One region of the Micromonospora rhizosphaerae genome, then DNA from elsewhere that is predicted to be linked to it. Evidence: predicted binding sites of a transcription regulator. Region 1 holds the regulator's gene; the other holds the start of a gene.
The links. The regulator HrcA, encoded in region 1, represses chaperone genes, less so after heat shock. The targets are predictions, from matches to a motif close to GGTTNGCACNCTCNNNNNGAGNGTGCNAACC.
Positions count from the first base shown of each region.

Region 2: a site for HrcA is predicted at 2,329-2,359, ahead of groES (co-chaperone GroES). Genes of this name have one in related genera too.

Region 1 is NZ_FMHV01000002.1:6,599,498-6,606,618, forward strand. It holds gene GA0070624_RS31015 (serine hydrolase domain-containing protein) at 1-568, opposite strand, end outside; gene GA0070624_RS31020 (histidine triad nucleotide-binding protein) at 604-954, opposite strand; gene GA0070624_RS31025 (SDR family oxidoreductase) at 1,026-1,787, shown strand; gene GA0070624_RS31030 (16S rRNA (uracil(1498)-N(3))-methyltransferase) at 1,889-2,623, opposite strand; gene dnaJ (molecular chaperone DnaJ) at 2,674-3,819, opposite strand; gene hrcA (heat-inducible transcriptional repressor HrcA) at 3,894-4,916, opposite strand; gene GA0070624_RS31045 (DUF4870 domain-containing protein) at 5,135-5,755, shown strand; gene hemW (radical SAM family heme chaperone HemW) at 5,794-7,017, opposite strand; gene GA0070624_RS31055 (enoyl-CoA hydratase family protein) at 7,037-7,121, shown strand, end outside.
Region 2 is NZ_FMHV01000002.1:9,965-17,085, reverse strand. It holds gene GA0070624_RS00120 (sugar ABC transporter substrate-binding protein) at 1-276, opposite strand, end outside; gene ybaK (Cys-tRNA(Pro) deacylase) at 494-973, opposite strand; gene GA0070624_RS00110 (THUMP-like domain-containing protein) at 1,024-2,244, opposite strand; gene groES (co-chaperone GroES) at 2,494-2,808, shown strand; gene groL (chaperonin GroEL) at 2,879-4,522, shown strand; gene GA0070624_RS00095 (molybdopterin-dependent oxidoreductase) at 4,645-6,195, shown strand; gene GA0070624_RS00090 (WhiB family transcriptional regulator) at 6,399-6,782, opposite strand; gene GA0070624_RS00085 (response regulator transcription factor) at 7,038-7,121, shown strand, end outside.

The DNA.
Region 1 (7,121 bases):
CGCCCGGCGTGACACCGGTGGCGGTCAACCGCAGCGGGATGAGCACCCGCTCGGCCAGCACCTCCGCCCAGGTGCCGCCGCGCAGCCGGCCGACCAGCTCGCCAAGCAGCGCCATGCCGAGGTTGGAGTAGTGGTAGCGGCGGCCGGGAGGCAGCACCCGCTCGACCCGGGTCAGGTCGGCGATCAGCTCGTCCACGCCGGGCGCGCGCAGGGTGTCCCAGACGTCGCCGTGCGGCTCCCGCTGCAGGCCGGCGGTGTGCGACAGCAGCCGGCGTACGGTCAGCTCACCGTGCGCCGGCAGGTTGAGGTGCCGGCCGATCGGGTCGTCCAGGTCGAGCAGGCCGTCATCGCGGCACTGCATCACCAGCACGGAGGTGAAGGTCTTGGTGACCGAGCCGATCCGGAACACGGTCTCCGGGCCGAGCGGCGTGTCGTTTCCGGCGTCGCCCACCGTGCAGGTCCAGATCGGCCGGTCGGCCCGGTGCAGGGCGGCCGACACCGCCGGCACCCGGCCCTGAGCCTGCACCTGCCGCACCATGCGGCCCAGCCGGTCGTTCACCGTGATCATGTGAGCAGTGTAAGGAGCGGGCCGAGGTCTACTCCTCAGCGGCAGAGCATCGGGCCGAGCGGCGCGCCGCCGAACAGGTGGGCGTGGACGTGGAAGACCTCCTGGCCGGCGTACGCCCCGGTGTTGAACATCAGCCGGAAGCCGTCGGCGAGCAGCCCCTCGTCCTCGGCCACCGTGGCGGCCGTGGCCAGCACCTCAGCGGCCAGCCCCGGGTCGCCCTGGGCGAGGGTGGCCACGTCGGCGTAATGCTCCTTCGGAATGACCAGCACGTGGGTGGGCGCCTTGGGGTTGATGTCCCGGAAGGCGAGCGTGGTGGCGGTCTCCCGCACGATGTTGGCGGGGATCTCCCCGGCGACGATCCGGCAGAACAGGCAGTCGGTTCCCATCCGGGCATGTTAAGCGGCCGGGCGGGACCGCGCGGCGGGTCCACCGGGTGCGCCGGGGCATGATGTCCGGCGTGACTTCTCGGGCGGTACTGGTGACGGGGGCCTCGCGCGGCATCGGGCGCGCGGTGGCGAGGGCATTCGCGGTGGGCGGCGACCGGGTGGCGATCCACCACCGGGCCTCGGCGGAGCTGGCGGAAATGCTGCGCGACGAGCTGCCCGGCGAGGGGCACGTGGTGGTCCCGGGCGACCTGGCCGACCCGGACGCGGTCCGGGCGATGGTCGACGAGGCGGCGGACCGCCTCGGCGGGCTGGACGTGCTGGTCAACAACGCCGGCGTATACGGCCCGCGGGACCTGCCGCACCCGGTCTTCGGCGCCTCCTACGAGCAGTGGCGGGAGCAGTGGCGGCTGGTGCTGGAGACCAACCTGACCGGCGCGGCCAACGTGACCTGGTGCGCCGCCCAGCACATGCGCGAGCGGGGCGGCCGGATCGTCAACGTCTCCTCTCGGGGCGCCTTCCGCGGCGAGCCGCAGCAGCCGGCGTACGGGGCCAGCAAGGCCGGGCTGAACGCGCTGGGGCAGTCGCTGGCGCTGGCCCTCGCCCCGTACGGCATCGCGGTGGCGACCGTCGCGCCCGGCTTCGTCGAGACCGACATGACCACCGACCACCTCAGCGGCGAGCGCGGCGAGGCGATCCGGGCGCAGAGCCCGTTCAACCGCGTGGCCCGCCCCGAGGAGATCGCCGCCGCCGTCCACTGGCTCGCCTCCCCCGAGGCCGAGTGGGCCTCCGGCACCATCGTCGACCTCAACGGCGCCTCCTACCTGCGCAGCTGACCCCGCCAATTTCCGCGATCTTGCACTTTCGGTGACCCTTTCGAGCTGTTTTGCGGCTTACGCGGCCACCACAACTGCAAGATCGCGCAGAGGGGCCGGGGTTACCAACGGCCCAGGCGGGTGGAGAGGACGGAGAGGGCGGCGACGCCGGCCGTGGAGGTGCGCAGGACGGACGGGCCGAGACGGACCGGGCGGGCCCCGGCCTCGGTGAACGCATCCAGCTCGCGGTCGGCGATGCCCCCCTCCGGGCCGACGACCAGCACAATCTCGCCGGTGGCGGGCAGCTCGGCGGTGGTCAGCCGTTCCTCCGCCTCCTCGTGCAGCACGAACGCCGCAGCGGCCCCAGCGATCCGGCGGGCCACCCGGGCGGTGGACTCGTCCGGCGCGCCGGCCACCACCGGCAACCAGGCCCGGCGGGCCTGCTTGGTCGCCTCCCGCACGGTCGCCACCCACTTCTCCCGGGCCCGTACGCCGCGGTCACCGCGCCAGAGGACGACCGAGCGGTCGGCCGCCCAGGGCACGATCTCGTCGACGCCGACCTCGGTCATCGCCTGCACCGCCAGCTCGCCCCGGTCCCCCTTGGCGATGCCCTGCACCACGACCAGGCGCGGAACGGGCGCGTCGATGTACCCGCGGGAAGTGATCTCGAGGTCGAGGGTGCCCTTGCCGACGGTGATGATCACCGCGGCGGCCGTGCCACCCCGCCCGTCGGCGAGCAGCAGTCTTTCGCCGGGCCGGAGCCGCTGCACGGTGGCGGCGTGGCGCCCCTCGGAGCCGTCGAGGGTCAGCCGGTCGGCGGTGGGCAGCGACTCGACCAGGAAGAGCGGCGCGGACACGATCCACAGGCTATCGGCCCCGGCGCTGGCCGGGGCCGATAGCTGCCGGGTCAGGCGTGCCCGTTGAAGGCGTCACGCATCCGGGAGAAGAAGCCGCCCTGCTTGGTCAGCTCGGCGACCTCCTCGCCCCGGGTCTTGGCGAACTCGCGCAGCATCCGCTCCTGCTCGGCGTCGAGCTTGGTCGGGGTGCGCACGTCGAGGTGGACGTAGAGGTCGCCCCGGCCGGTGCCGCGCAGGTGCGGCACGCCCCGGGCGCGCAGCCGCAGCGTGCTGCCCGGCTGGGTGCCCGGCTTGACGTCGACGGTCTCCTCGCTGTCGAGGGTCTTGATGGTCAGCCGGGTGCCGAGCGCCGCGGCCGTCATCGGCACGGTGACGCGGCAGTGCAGGTCGTCGCCCTTACGGGAGTAGACGTCGTGCGGCCGCTCGTGGATCTCCACGTAGAGGTCGCCGGCGGTGCCGCCGCCCGGGCCCACCTCGCCCTGCTGGGCCAGCCGGATCCGCATGCCGTCCTCGACACCCGCGGGGATCTTGACGGTCAGCGAGCGGCGGGTCCGCACCCGGCCGTCGCCGGCGCAGGTCGGGCAGGGGTGCGGGATGGTGGTGCCGTAGCCCTGGCAGACGGTGCACGGCCGGGCGGAGACCACCTGCCCGAGGAAGGTGCGCTGCACCGACTGCACCTCGCCCCGGCCGCCGCACGCCTCGCAGGTGGCCAGGTGGGTGCCGGCCGCCGTGCCGGCGCCGGAGCAGGTGGTGCAGAGGACGGCGGTGTCGACGGTGATCGGCGCCTCGACGCCGAACGCGGTCTCCTGCAGGTCCAGCTCCAGCCGCAGGATCGCGTCCGCCCCCGGCCGGGTACGCGGCCGCGGGCCCCGGCCGCCGCCCGCAGCGCCGCCGAAGAACGCGTCCATGATGTCCTGGAAGCCGACGAACGGCCCGCCAGCGCCGGGACCACCCGGGCCGCCGGCGCCCCCGCCGCCCGGGGCCAGCGGGTCGCCGCCCAGGTCGACGATCTGCCGTTTCCGGTCGTCCGAGAGGACCTCGTACGCGGCGTTGATGTCCTTGAACTTCTCCTGTGCCTCCGGGTCCGGATTGACATCCGGGTGGAACTGCCGCGCCAGCTTCCGGTAGGCGCGCTTGATCTCGTCGTCGGAGGCGTCCCGGCTCACACCGAGAATGCCGTAGTAGTCCCTGGCCACTGCGTTCCGTGTCCTCATGTTTCGTCTCGCGTCGCGCCGGTCGGCGGCCGGAGCCGGCCGTCGGCCCTGACTGGTCAGTTCTGGGCCAGCAGTTCGCCCACGTAGCGTGCCACGGCCCTTACCGTGGCGATGTTGCCGGGGTAGTCCATCCGGGTGGGCCCGAGCACGCCGAGGCCGCCGACGATGGTCGCGCCCGGGCCGTACCCGGTGCTGACGACGGAGGCGGCACGCAGGTTGTCGATCTCGTTCTCGTCGCCGATCAGCACCCGGGTCGTGCTCGTCTCGGCCTCGCCGATGAGCTTGAGCAGCACGACCTCCTCCTCGAGCGCCTCGAGGATGGGCCGCAGCGAGCCCTGGAAGTCGAGCAGGCCACCCCGGGTCAGGTTGGCGGTGCCGGCCAGCGCGATGCGCTCCTCGTGCCGTTCCACCAGCGTCTCCAGCAGCACGGTGGAGAGCGTGGTCATGGCCGGGCGCAGGTGCGGTGCGGACTCGTCGACCAGCGTCTGCACCAGCGGCGGGGTGTCGGACAGCCGGGTGCCGACCAGTTTCTCGTTGACCAGCTGGCGCAGGTCGGTGACGTCGTCGGCGGGGACCGGCGCGGGCAGCTCGACCAGCCGCTGCTCGACCCGCCCGGTGTCGGCGATCATGACCAGCATCAGCCGGGTGGTGGAGATCGGCACCAGCTCCAGGTGGCGGACCGAGGAGCGGGCGAGGCTCGGGTACTGCACCACGGCGACCTGCCGGGTCAGCTGGGCCAGCAGCCGGACGGTGCGGTGCACCACGTCGTCCAGGTCGACGGCGCCGACCAGGAAGCGCTCGATCGCCCGGCGCTCGGCGGGGCTGAGCGGCTTCACCCGGGACAGCCGGTCGACGAAGAGCCGGTAGCCACGGTCGGTGGGCACCCGGCCTGCGCTGGTGTGCGGCTGCCGGATGTAGCCCTCCTCCTCCAGCACCGCCATGTCGTTGCGCACCGTCGCCGGGGAGACGCCCAACTGGTGCCGCTCGACGAGGGCCTTGCTCCCCACCGGCTCCTGGGTGGCGACATAGTCCTCGACGATCGCGCGCAGCACGGCGAGCTTGCGGTCGTCGAGACCCATCTCCCACCTCCTGACGCACCTGGACCCGCCGGCGACGCCGGCCGACGTCTGGCACTCGAGTGTATTGAGTGCCAGTCTACGTCGGCCCGGCCGCCGACGCGATGATCAAGCCGGACCCGGGGTGCGTCATCGCCCACCCTCCGGGTGGCCCGATCGTCCGGTCAACCCGACCGGTGCGCTCTGGTGCGCCCTTGCGGGCGGCCCCTACCGTGACGCCCATGACTGAACCACCTCGCCCTCCCGGAGCGGGGGACCCCGGCACCCCGTCGCCGGACCCGACCCCGCCGTCGGCACCGCTCGGCTCGTCGGCAGACGAGCCCCCCACCGCACCACTGTCCGGGGCACCGGGCGGGGGCGGCTATCCCCCGCCCGGCGGGTATCCGCCGCCCTCCGGTGGCCAGCCCCCGTCGGGTGGCTACCCGCCCCCGGGCGGCTATCCCCCGCCGGGCGCCGGCTATCCGACCGGCGGCGCCTACGGCCCGCCGCGGGGCTACGCCAACAACGAGGACAAGACCTGGGCTCTGATCGCGCATTTCGGCGGCGCCGCGGCGATGTTCGTCAGTGGCGGCGTGCTGGGCTGGCTTCCCCCGCTGGTCGCCATGCTGGCCCGGGGGAACCAGTCGCCGACGGTGCGCCAGCACGCGGTCGCGGCGCTCAACTTCCAGCTGCTCTGGTCGATCGTCGGCCTGGTCGGCTGGCTCCTGGCCTGCATCGCGATCGGGTTCATCGCGGTCGGCGCGGCGGTCATCCTCGGCATCATCTTCGGCGTCCTCGCCGGCGTCAAGGCCAACGAGGGCGAGCTGTACCGCTATCCGATGAGCATCAGCCTGGTCAAGTGAGTCCCGGCCGGCCTTCCGGGCCGGCCGGCAACTCCCGTTCAGGGCAGCAGGTCGCGGACCACCGCGTCGGCCAGCAGCCGCCCGCGCAGGGTGAGCACCGCCCGCCCGGCCGCGTACTCCGGGCCGGAGAGCAGGCCGTCGGCCAGCGCCCGTTCCGCGCCGGCCCGCCCGGCGTCGTCCAGCACCTCCAGCGGCAGCCCGGAGGCGAGCCGCAGCCGGAGCATCACGTCCTCCATGTGCGTCTCGTCGGGCTGGAGCACCTCCCGGGCCAGGCCGGGTGACGCGCCGGCGGCCAGCCGCTGGGCGTACGCCGTCGGGTGCTTGACGTTCCACCAGCGGACGCCGCCGACGTGGCTGTGCGCCCCCGGCCCGAGGCCCCACCAGTCCGCGCCGGTCCAGTAGAGCAGGTTGTGCCGACACCGGGCGGCCGGCGTCCGGGCCCAGTTGGAGACCTCGTACCAGGAGAAGCCGGCCGCGCCGAGGGCGGCCTCCGCGGCCAGGTAGCGGTCCGCCGCCACGTCGTCGCTCGGGAACGGCAGCTCGCCGCGGCGCATCCGGGCGGCCAGCCGGGTGCCGTCCTCCACGATCAGGGCGTACGCGCTGACGTGGTCGACCCCGGCGGCCACGACCTGGTCGAGGGAGGCGGTGAAGTCCTCCGCGCTCTCCCCCGGCGTGCCGTAGATCAGGTCCAGGTTGACGTGGTCGAACCCGGCGTCCCGCGCCTCCAGCGCGGCGGCCGTGGCCCGGCCCGCGCTGTGCTTCCGGTCGAGGACGGCCAGCACCCCCGGCGCGGCGGACTGCATGCCCAGCGAGATCCGGGTGTATCCGGCGGCGCGCAGCGCCTTGAGCGACTCCGGGCTGACCGACTCGGGGTTGGCCTCGGTGGTCACCTCGGCGTCGGGGGCCAGCCCCCAGGTGCGGTCGATGCCGCCCAGGATCCGGGCCAGGTCGTCGGCGGCCAGCAGGGTCGGGGTGCCACCGCCGACGAAGACGGTGTCCACCCGCGGCGGCGGGGAGTCGCCCAGCACCCGGCTGGCCAGCGCCAGCTCGGCCAGCACGGTGTCGGCGTACGACTCGCGGCTGGCCCCGCCGCCCAACTCGGCCGCCGTGTAGGTGTTGAAGTCGCAGTAGCCGCAGCGGCTGGCGCAGAAGGGCACGTGCACGTACACGCCGAAGCCGCGCGCGCCGACCGCGCGGGTGGCGGTGGCGGGCAGCGATCCGTCGCGCGGAACGGATTCACCTTCTGGAAGAGCGCTGGGCATGACCACTAGTGTGCCCCGCATGACCTCTCCGGACGCTCTCGTGCGGGTCGCCACGGCCCGTGGGGTGACCACCCTCACCCTGGACAGCCCGCACAACCGCAACG
Region 2 (7,121 bases), 6.6 Mb from region 1:
CATCTGGTCGGCGATGGTCTGGAACTGGGTCTTGTCGCCCTGAGCGTTCTGGATGTCGTACTTGACGCCGGCGGCCTTGAAGGCCTCCTCCAGGAACTTGCGGTCGGCGCCCTCCCAGCGGGCGGAGGACTTGCTGTCGGGCAGGATGACACCGATCTTCGGCGTCTTGCCGCCGGAGCCGGCCTGGTCGGTGCTGCCGGAGTTGTCGCCACAGGCGGCCATGCTGCCGGTGGCCAGCAGGCCCACGGCGGCGAAGGTGAGGAAGCCCTTGCGCATGTGCACGGGTCCTTTCGAGGGTGGGGGAGTAGTTGTCGGTGTTTTGTTGTGCCCGGCAACGTATTGCGGCCCGCCCCGCACGCGCAAGAGTGCCGAGGTCAGAAGTTTGTTGGCAGCGGTAACAATTCAGCAACGTGCCCGTCGCTCAGCTGTCACCCCGCTGAGAGCGCTCCCTGCTCACCGCCGGTGCGGCCGGTTTTTCCGGCCCTCGGAGGCCTCAGGCGGAGGAGACGGCGGCGGTGGTGGCGGAGGTCAGGGCGATCAGATCCGCGGGGGCCAGTTGGAGCTGGAGGCCGCGGCGGCCCGCCGAGACGTAGATGGTGGGGTGGTCCAGCGCCGACGAGTCGAGCACGGTGGGGAGCCGCCTGCGCTGGCCGAGCGGGCTGATGCCGCCGCGGACGTACCCGGTGGCGCGCTCGGCCACGGTGCGGTCCGCCATGGTCGCCCGCTTGCCGCCGACCGCGGCGGCGAGGGCCTTGAGGTCGAGCGCCCCGGTGACCGGGACGACCGCCACGGTGAGCCCGCCGTCGACCTCGGTGACCAGCGACTTGAAGACCCGCTCGGGCGGCACCCCGAGCGCCGCCGCGACCAGGGCGCCGTAGTTCGGGGTGTCCGGGGAGACGTCGTACGGGTGGGTGCTGTGACGGATCTTCCGCTTTGCCAGCAGCGCCGTCGCCGGAGTGCCCTGTCCCGCCATGCCCGACAAGCTAACGTGGCTCGGCGCGGTGGGCGAGCCGAAAACGGTCGTCAGGCCGGCACCGGTCGGCAGACCAGCACGGTCGGCGCGCCGGCCACCCGGGTCAGCACCAGGCTGGCCGCCGCGTCGCCGGCCAGCTTCAGGTCCCGGCGCAGCCGCTCCGGCTCCAGCGCCGAACCGCGCTTGAGGATCTCCACCCGGCCGACCCGGCGTTCCCGCAGCATGGCCCGCAGCCGCTTGAGCGAGAACGGCAGCACGTCCGTGACCTCCAGGCAGCGGGTGAACGGGCTGGCGACCGGGGCGTCGGTGTAGAGGTAGGCGATGCTCGGGTCGGCCAGCGTCGCGTCCAGCTCCCCGGCCAGCTCCGCGACCAGGTGCGCCCGGACCACGGCGGAATCCGGATCGTGCAGGTACCGCCGCACCGGCCCGACCGCCGCCTGTGCGTCACCGGAGCCGGCGAGCTGATAACAGGGGTCCCCTGCTCTACCAGAGGCGTTAACAGGGGGCCCTTCCTTCAATAGGGTCGCCCGGCGGGGGACCTCGGCGAGCCGGCCGCACCAGAGGGTGGCCTCGACCAGGTCGCCGGCCACGCTGACCCACTCCGCCTCGGCGCCCGCCGGGATCAGCGCGTGGTCGATTCCCGGCGCCACCTTCACCACCGTCCGCGGCAGCCGCTCGGCCAGCCCGACGACGAAGTCCCAGGGCGGCGAGTACGCGTTCGGGTCGAAGATCCGCCGCCCGGTGCCGGCCTTCCGCCGCGCCGGGTCGCAGAAGACCGCCTCCACCCGGGTCACGTCGAACGCGGTCGCGTCGCCGCACTCCACCGTGAACAGGTCGGCCAGCCCGGCCGCCGCGGCGTTCGCGGCGGCCATGGCGGCGGTCACCGGGTCGGCCTCCACGCCGTACACCCGGATGCCGGCGCGGGCAGCGGCGAGCGCGTCCGCGCCGAGGCCGCAGCCCAGGTCGGCCATCGTGCGCACCCCGGCGGCGCGCAACCGCGCGGCGCGCCGTGCGGCGACCGCGCCGCGGGTGGCCTGCTCCAGCCCGGCGCGGGTGAGGAACATGCCGGCCGCCGCCGGGCCGAACTTGCCGACCGCCCGCCGGCGCAGCTCGGCCTGGGTGAGCGCGGCGGCGGCCAGGCCGGCCGGGATGCCGGCCGAGCGCAGCGCGGCCGCCGCGGTCAGCGGATCGCCGCCGGCCAGCTCGGCGGCCGCCGCGAGCGCGGCCGACCCCTCGGGGGTACGCAGCGCGGCGAGCTGGTCGAGATCCACCCGGTCATTGTCCCGGCACCCGCGACCCGCCGGCCGGCGGGTTGGCACTCTCCTTGACGGAGTGCTAGCCGAGGAATAATCTGCGATTAGCACTCTCACCCTGAGGGTGCCAGCTCCCGGGCCGCGAGGCGCGGGCGCTGAACGCCAGGCGGACCGGCACCCGCGACGACGGCCCCGCCCGGTGGCATGTGGCAGATTGACGCCGGTCGGCCGCGCCGACCGGCAACGAAACCAGTACCCCAGGAGGGTATGCCCGTGACTACCGCGACCAAGGTTGCGATCAAGCCGCTCGAGGACCGGATCCTGGTCCAGGCGAACGAGGCTGAGACCACCACGGCGTCGGGCATCGTGATCCCCGACACCGCCAAGGAGAAGCCGCAGGAGGGCACCGTCCTCGCTGTCGGCCCGGGCCGGATCGACGACAAGGGCAACCGGATCCCGGTTGACGTCAAGGCCGGCGACACCGTCATCTACTCGAAGTACGGCGGCACCGAGGTCAAGTACGCCGGCGAGGAGTACCTGGTGCTCTCCGCCCGCGACGTCCTCGCGGTCATCGAGAAGTAAGCAACCGATCAGTGTCGTTGCCCCGGTCCGGCTCGCCGGGCCGGGGCAACGTCACTTCGAAGGGACATTCATGGCGAAGATCCTGAGCTTCTCGGACGACGCCCGGCACCTGCTGGAGCACGGTGTCAACGCCCTAGCCGACGCGGTCAAGGTCACTCTCGGCCCGCGCGGGCGCAACGTCGTCCTGGACAAGAAATTCGGTGCGCCGACGATCACCAACGATGGCGTGACCATCGCCAAGGAGATCGAGCTCACCAACCCGTACGAGAACCTCGGCGCGCAGCTGGTCAAGGAGGTGGCGACCAAGACCAACGACGTCGCCGGCGACGGGACCACCACCGCGACCGTGCTGGCCCAGGCGATGGTCCGCGAGGGCCTGCGCAACGTGGCCGCTGGGGCCAACCCGACCGGCCTGAAGCGGGGCATCGACGCGGCGGCGAGCAAGGTCTCCGAGGCGCTGCTCGGCCGGGCCGTCGAGGTCGCCGACAAGGAGTCGATCGCGCACGTCGCGACGATCTCCGCGCAGGACGCCACCATCGGCGAGCTGATCGCCGAGGCGATGGAGAAGGTCGGCCGCGACGGCGTCATCACCGTCGAGGAGGGCTCCGCGCTCACCACGGAGCTGGAGGTGACCGAGGGTCTCCAGTTCGACAAGGGCTTCATCTCGCCGAACTTCGTCACCGACGTGGAGGGGCAGGAGTCGGTCCTGGAGGACCCGTACATCCTGATCACCACGCAGAAGATCTCGGCGATCGAGGAGCTGCTGCCGCTGCTGGAGAGGGTCCTCCAGAACAACAAGCCGCTGCTCATCATCGCCGAGGACGTCGAGGGTCAGGCGCTGTCCACCCTGGTGGTCAACGCGATCCGCAAGACCCTCAAGGTCTGCGCGGTCAAGGCCCCCGGCTTCGGTGACCGCCGCAAGGCGATGCTGCAGGACATGGCGATCCTGACCGGCGCCGAGCTGGTCGCGCCGGAGCTGGGCTACAAGCTCGACCAGGTCGGCCTGGAGGTGCTCGGCACCGCCCGCCGCGTGGTGGTCGACAAGGAGAACACCACTGTCGTGGACGGTGGCGGTCAGCCCTCCGAGGTCGCCGACCGGGTCGCCCAGATCCGCAAGGAGATCGAGGCCTCGGACTCCGAGTGGGACCGGGAGAAGCTGGCCGAGCGGCTGGCGAAGCTCTCCGGTGGCATCGCGGTCATCAAGGTGGGCGCGGCCACCGAGGTCGAGATGAAGGAGCGCAAGCACCGCATCGAGGACGCGATCGCCGCGACCAAGGCCGCGGTCGAGGAGGGTACGGTCCCCGGCGGCGGCGCCGCCCTGGCCCAGATCCTCCCCGTGCTCGACGACGACCTCGGCTTCACCGGCGACGAGAAGGTCGGCGTCTCGATCGTGCGCAAGGCGCTGGTCGAGCCGCTCCGCTGGATCGCCCAGAACGCCGGCCACGACGGCTACGTGGTGGTGCAGAAGGTCGCCGGCAAGGAGTGGGGCAACGGCCTCGACGCCGCCTCCGGCGAGTACGTCGACCTGGTCAAGTCCGGCATCATCGACCCGGTGAAGGTGACCCGTAACGCGGTCGTCAACGCCGCCTCGATCGCCGGCCTGCTGCTCACCACCGAGAGCCTGGTGGTGGAGAAGCCGGAGAAGGCCGAGCCGGCCGCCGCCGGGCACGGTCACGGCCACGGTCACGGTCACCAGCACGGCCCGGGCTTCTGACCCGACGCCGGACGGCCACGTCAGGGCACACCGCCACGCCGGCGGTGTGCCCTGACCCGTTTCTGGTTACGGAACGCTGACGTCGCTACCGGTCGGCCCCGGTGATCCACAAGACTGGTCCGATGAGCACCACCTCCCGTGGGTACGCCGCACTGGCCGGGATCACCGCCGCAGCCGTGGCGATTGGCGCCGCCGAACCGGTGGCGGTCCTCACCGGCCCCCGTTCGGCGCCGCTGATCGCGGTCGGCGGGCTGGTCGTCGACTTCGTACCCGAGCCGGTCAAGCAGTTCGCCATCGCGCTCTTCGGCACGTACGACAAGATCGCTCTGCTGATCGGGACGGCGCTGCTGCTCGCGGCGTTCGCGGCGCTGCTCGGGGTACTGGCCGCCCGCCGGCTCTGGATCGGGCTGGTCGGCATCGCCGCCTTCGCCGCCATCGGGGTCGCCGCCGCGCTGACCCGGGCCGGCGCGGACGCCGCCGACGCGCTGCCCTCGCTGGTCGGCGCGGCGCTGGGCGCGCTGGTGCTCTGGCTGCTCCTGGCCGGTCCGCTGCAGACGGACCTGTGGTCCTGGTCCCCGCCCACGCCCGACGGGGACGAGGTGGATCCGGAGGGGCGGCGACGGTTCCTGACCGGAGCGGGGGCGCTGCTGGGCGCGGCCGCCGTCGCCGGGCTCGGCGGGCACTGGCTGGGCGGGCGGCGGGGCGTGTCGGCGGCCCGGCGGGCGGTCGCGCTGCCCACCCCGTCGGCGGCCGCCCCGGCGGTGCCGGCCGGCGCCGACCTCTCCCTGGCCGAGCTCGCCCCCTACGTGACCACGAACTCCGGCTTCTACCGGATCGACACTGCCCTGGTGGTGCCGCAGGTCGACCCGGAGACCTGGCAGCTGCGCATCCACGGCCGGGTCCGCAACGAGATCACGCTCAGCTTCGCCGACCTGCTCCGCCGGCCGCTGGTCGAGCGGTACGTCACCCTGGCCTGCGTCTCGAACGAGGTGGGCGGGGACCTGATCGGCAACGCGCGCTGGCTGGGCGTACCGATCAAGGAGCTGCTCGACGAGGCCGAGCCGGAGGAGGGCGCGGACCAGGTGGTCGGGCGCTCGGTGGACGGCTGGACCTGCGGCACCCCGACGACGGTGCTGCGGGACGGGCGGGACGCGCTGCTCGCGGTCGGCATGAACGGCGAGCCGCTGCCGGTCGAGCACGGGTTCCCGGTGCGGATGGTGGTGCCCGGCCTCTACGGCTACGTCTCGGCCTGCAAGTGGGTGACCGAGCTGGAGCTGACCAGCTTCGCGGATTTCGACGCGTACTGGGTCCCGCGCGGGTGGTCTGCGCAGGGCCCGATCAGGACGCAGTCGCGGATCGACACCCCCCGGTCGCGCAACCGGCTCAGCGCCGGCCCGGTCATGGTCGCCGGGGTGGCCTGGGCCCAGCACCGGGGCATCCGCCGGGTCGAGGTACGCGTCGACGAGGGCCCCTGGCGCGAGGCGACGCTCGCCCCGACGGTCTCGGCGGACACCTGGGTGCAGTGGTCCTGGCGCTGGGACGCGACCCCCGGGGAGCACACCCTCCAGGTGCGGGCGACGGACGCCGATGGTCAGACCCAGACCGGCCAGCAGCGGCCGGTCGCACCGGACGGCGCCACCGGCTGGCACACCGTCAAGGTCACCGTCCGCTGACCCGCCGCCCGCCCGGTTGCCGGGCTCGGAGGTTCCGTTCCGGGAATCCGGGGCTTGCTTCTGTCGTGCTCGCTTTGGAGCTGCCCGCACGAACGGGGCGCGGGCCCGGGTTCCCCCGTTCCGTGGCCCGGGTGCGCCGGCGGGGCAGCTCCACAGTGCCGGCCAGGCGGGCGGTCTGCTCGTGGCACGACCTGTCGGCCGGGTCAGGCGATCTTGCGCTGGGCCGGCACGGTGGACTTGTGCGGCCGGCCGAGGCGGGCCTCCAGCCGGGCGATGTCGACCCGGGTCTGGCGGCGGTCGGCCAGGTCCTCCCAGCCGAGGGCGAGCAGCCGGAGCCGCTCGGACTCGCTGAACCCGCCCCACACGCCGTAGGGCTCCCGGACGGAGAGGGCGTGCGCGGCGCACTCGGCGCGTACGGGGCAGGTCCGGCAGACGGCCTTGGCGCCGGACTCGCGGCGTAGCCGCGACGAGCCCCGCTCGCCGTCCGGGTGGAAGAACTGGGCGCTGTCCCGGCCCCGGCAGGCGCCGAGCCGCTGCCAGTCCCAGAGATCGACGATGGGTCCGGGCAGTCTACGTACGTTCGACATCAGCACCCCTCCTCCCGCGCGGCACCGCGGAGAATCCTTCGTGTGGCATTTACCGGGCGGCGGTCCGCGCAGGCGCACCGTTTCCGGCCTGGCGTCTCGGTACCCGAGCTTTCCCGCGCTCACACATCTTTGATCCAAAACCTCGGACAACTCGCGGCATATGCCCCATCTGCCGGAAAAGTTCGGATGATTGCCCGGAACCTCCTCCCGACGCGAGTCGGCCGTGGTCTGCTCTGAGGCGGAGAGGAGACCACTGTGCGTAGCGTTCTCGTGTGCCTTCGGACGCCGCTCGCCGCCCAGCACCTGACCTCCGCGGCGGCGCGACTCGGGCTGGCCTCG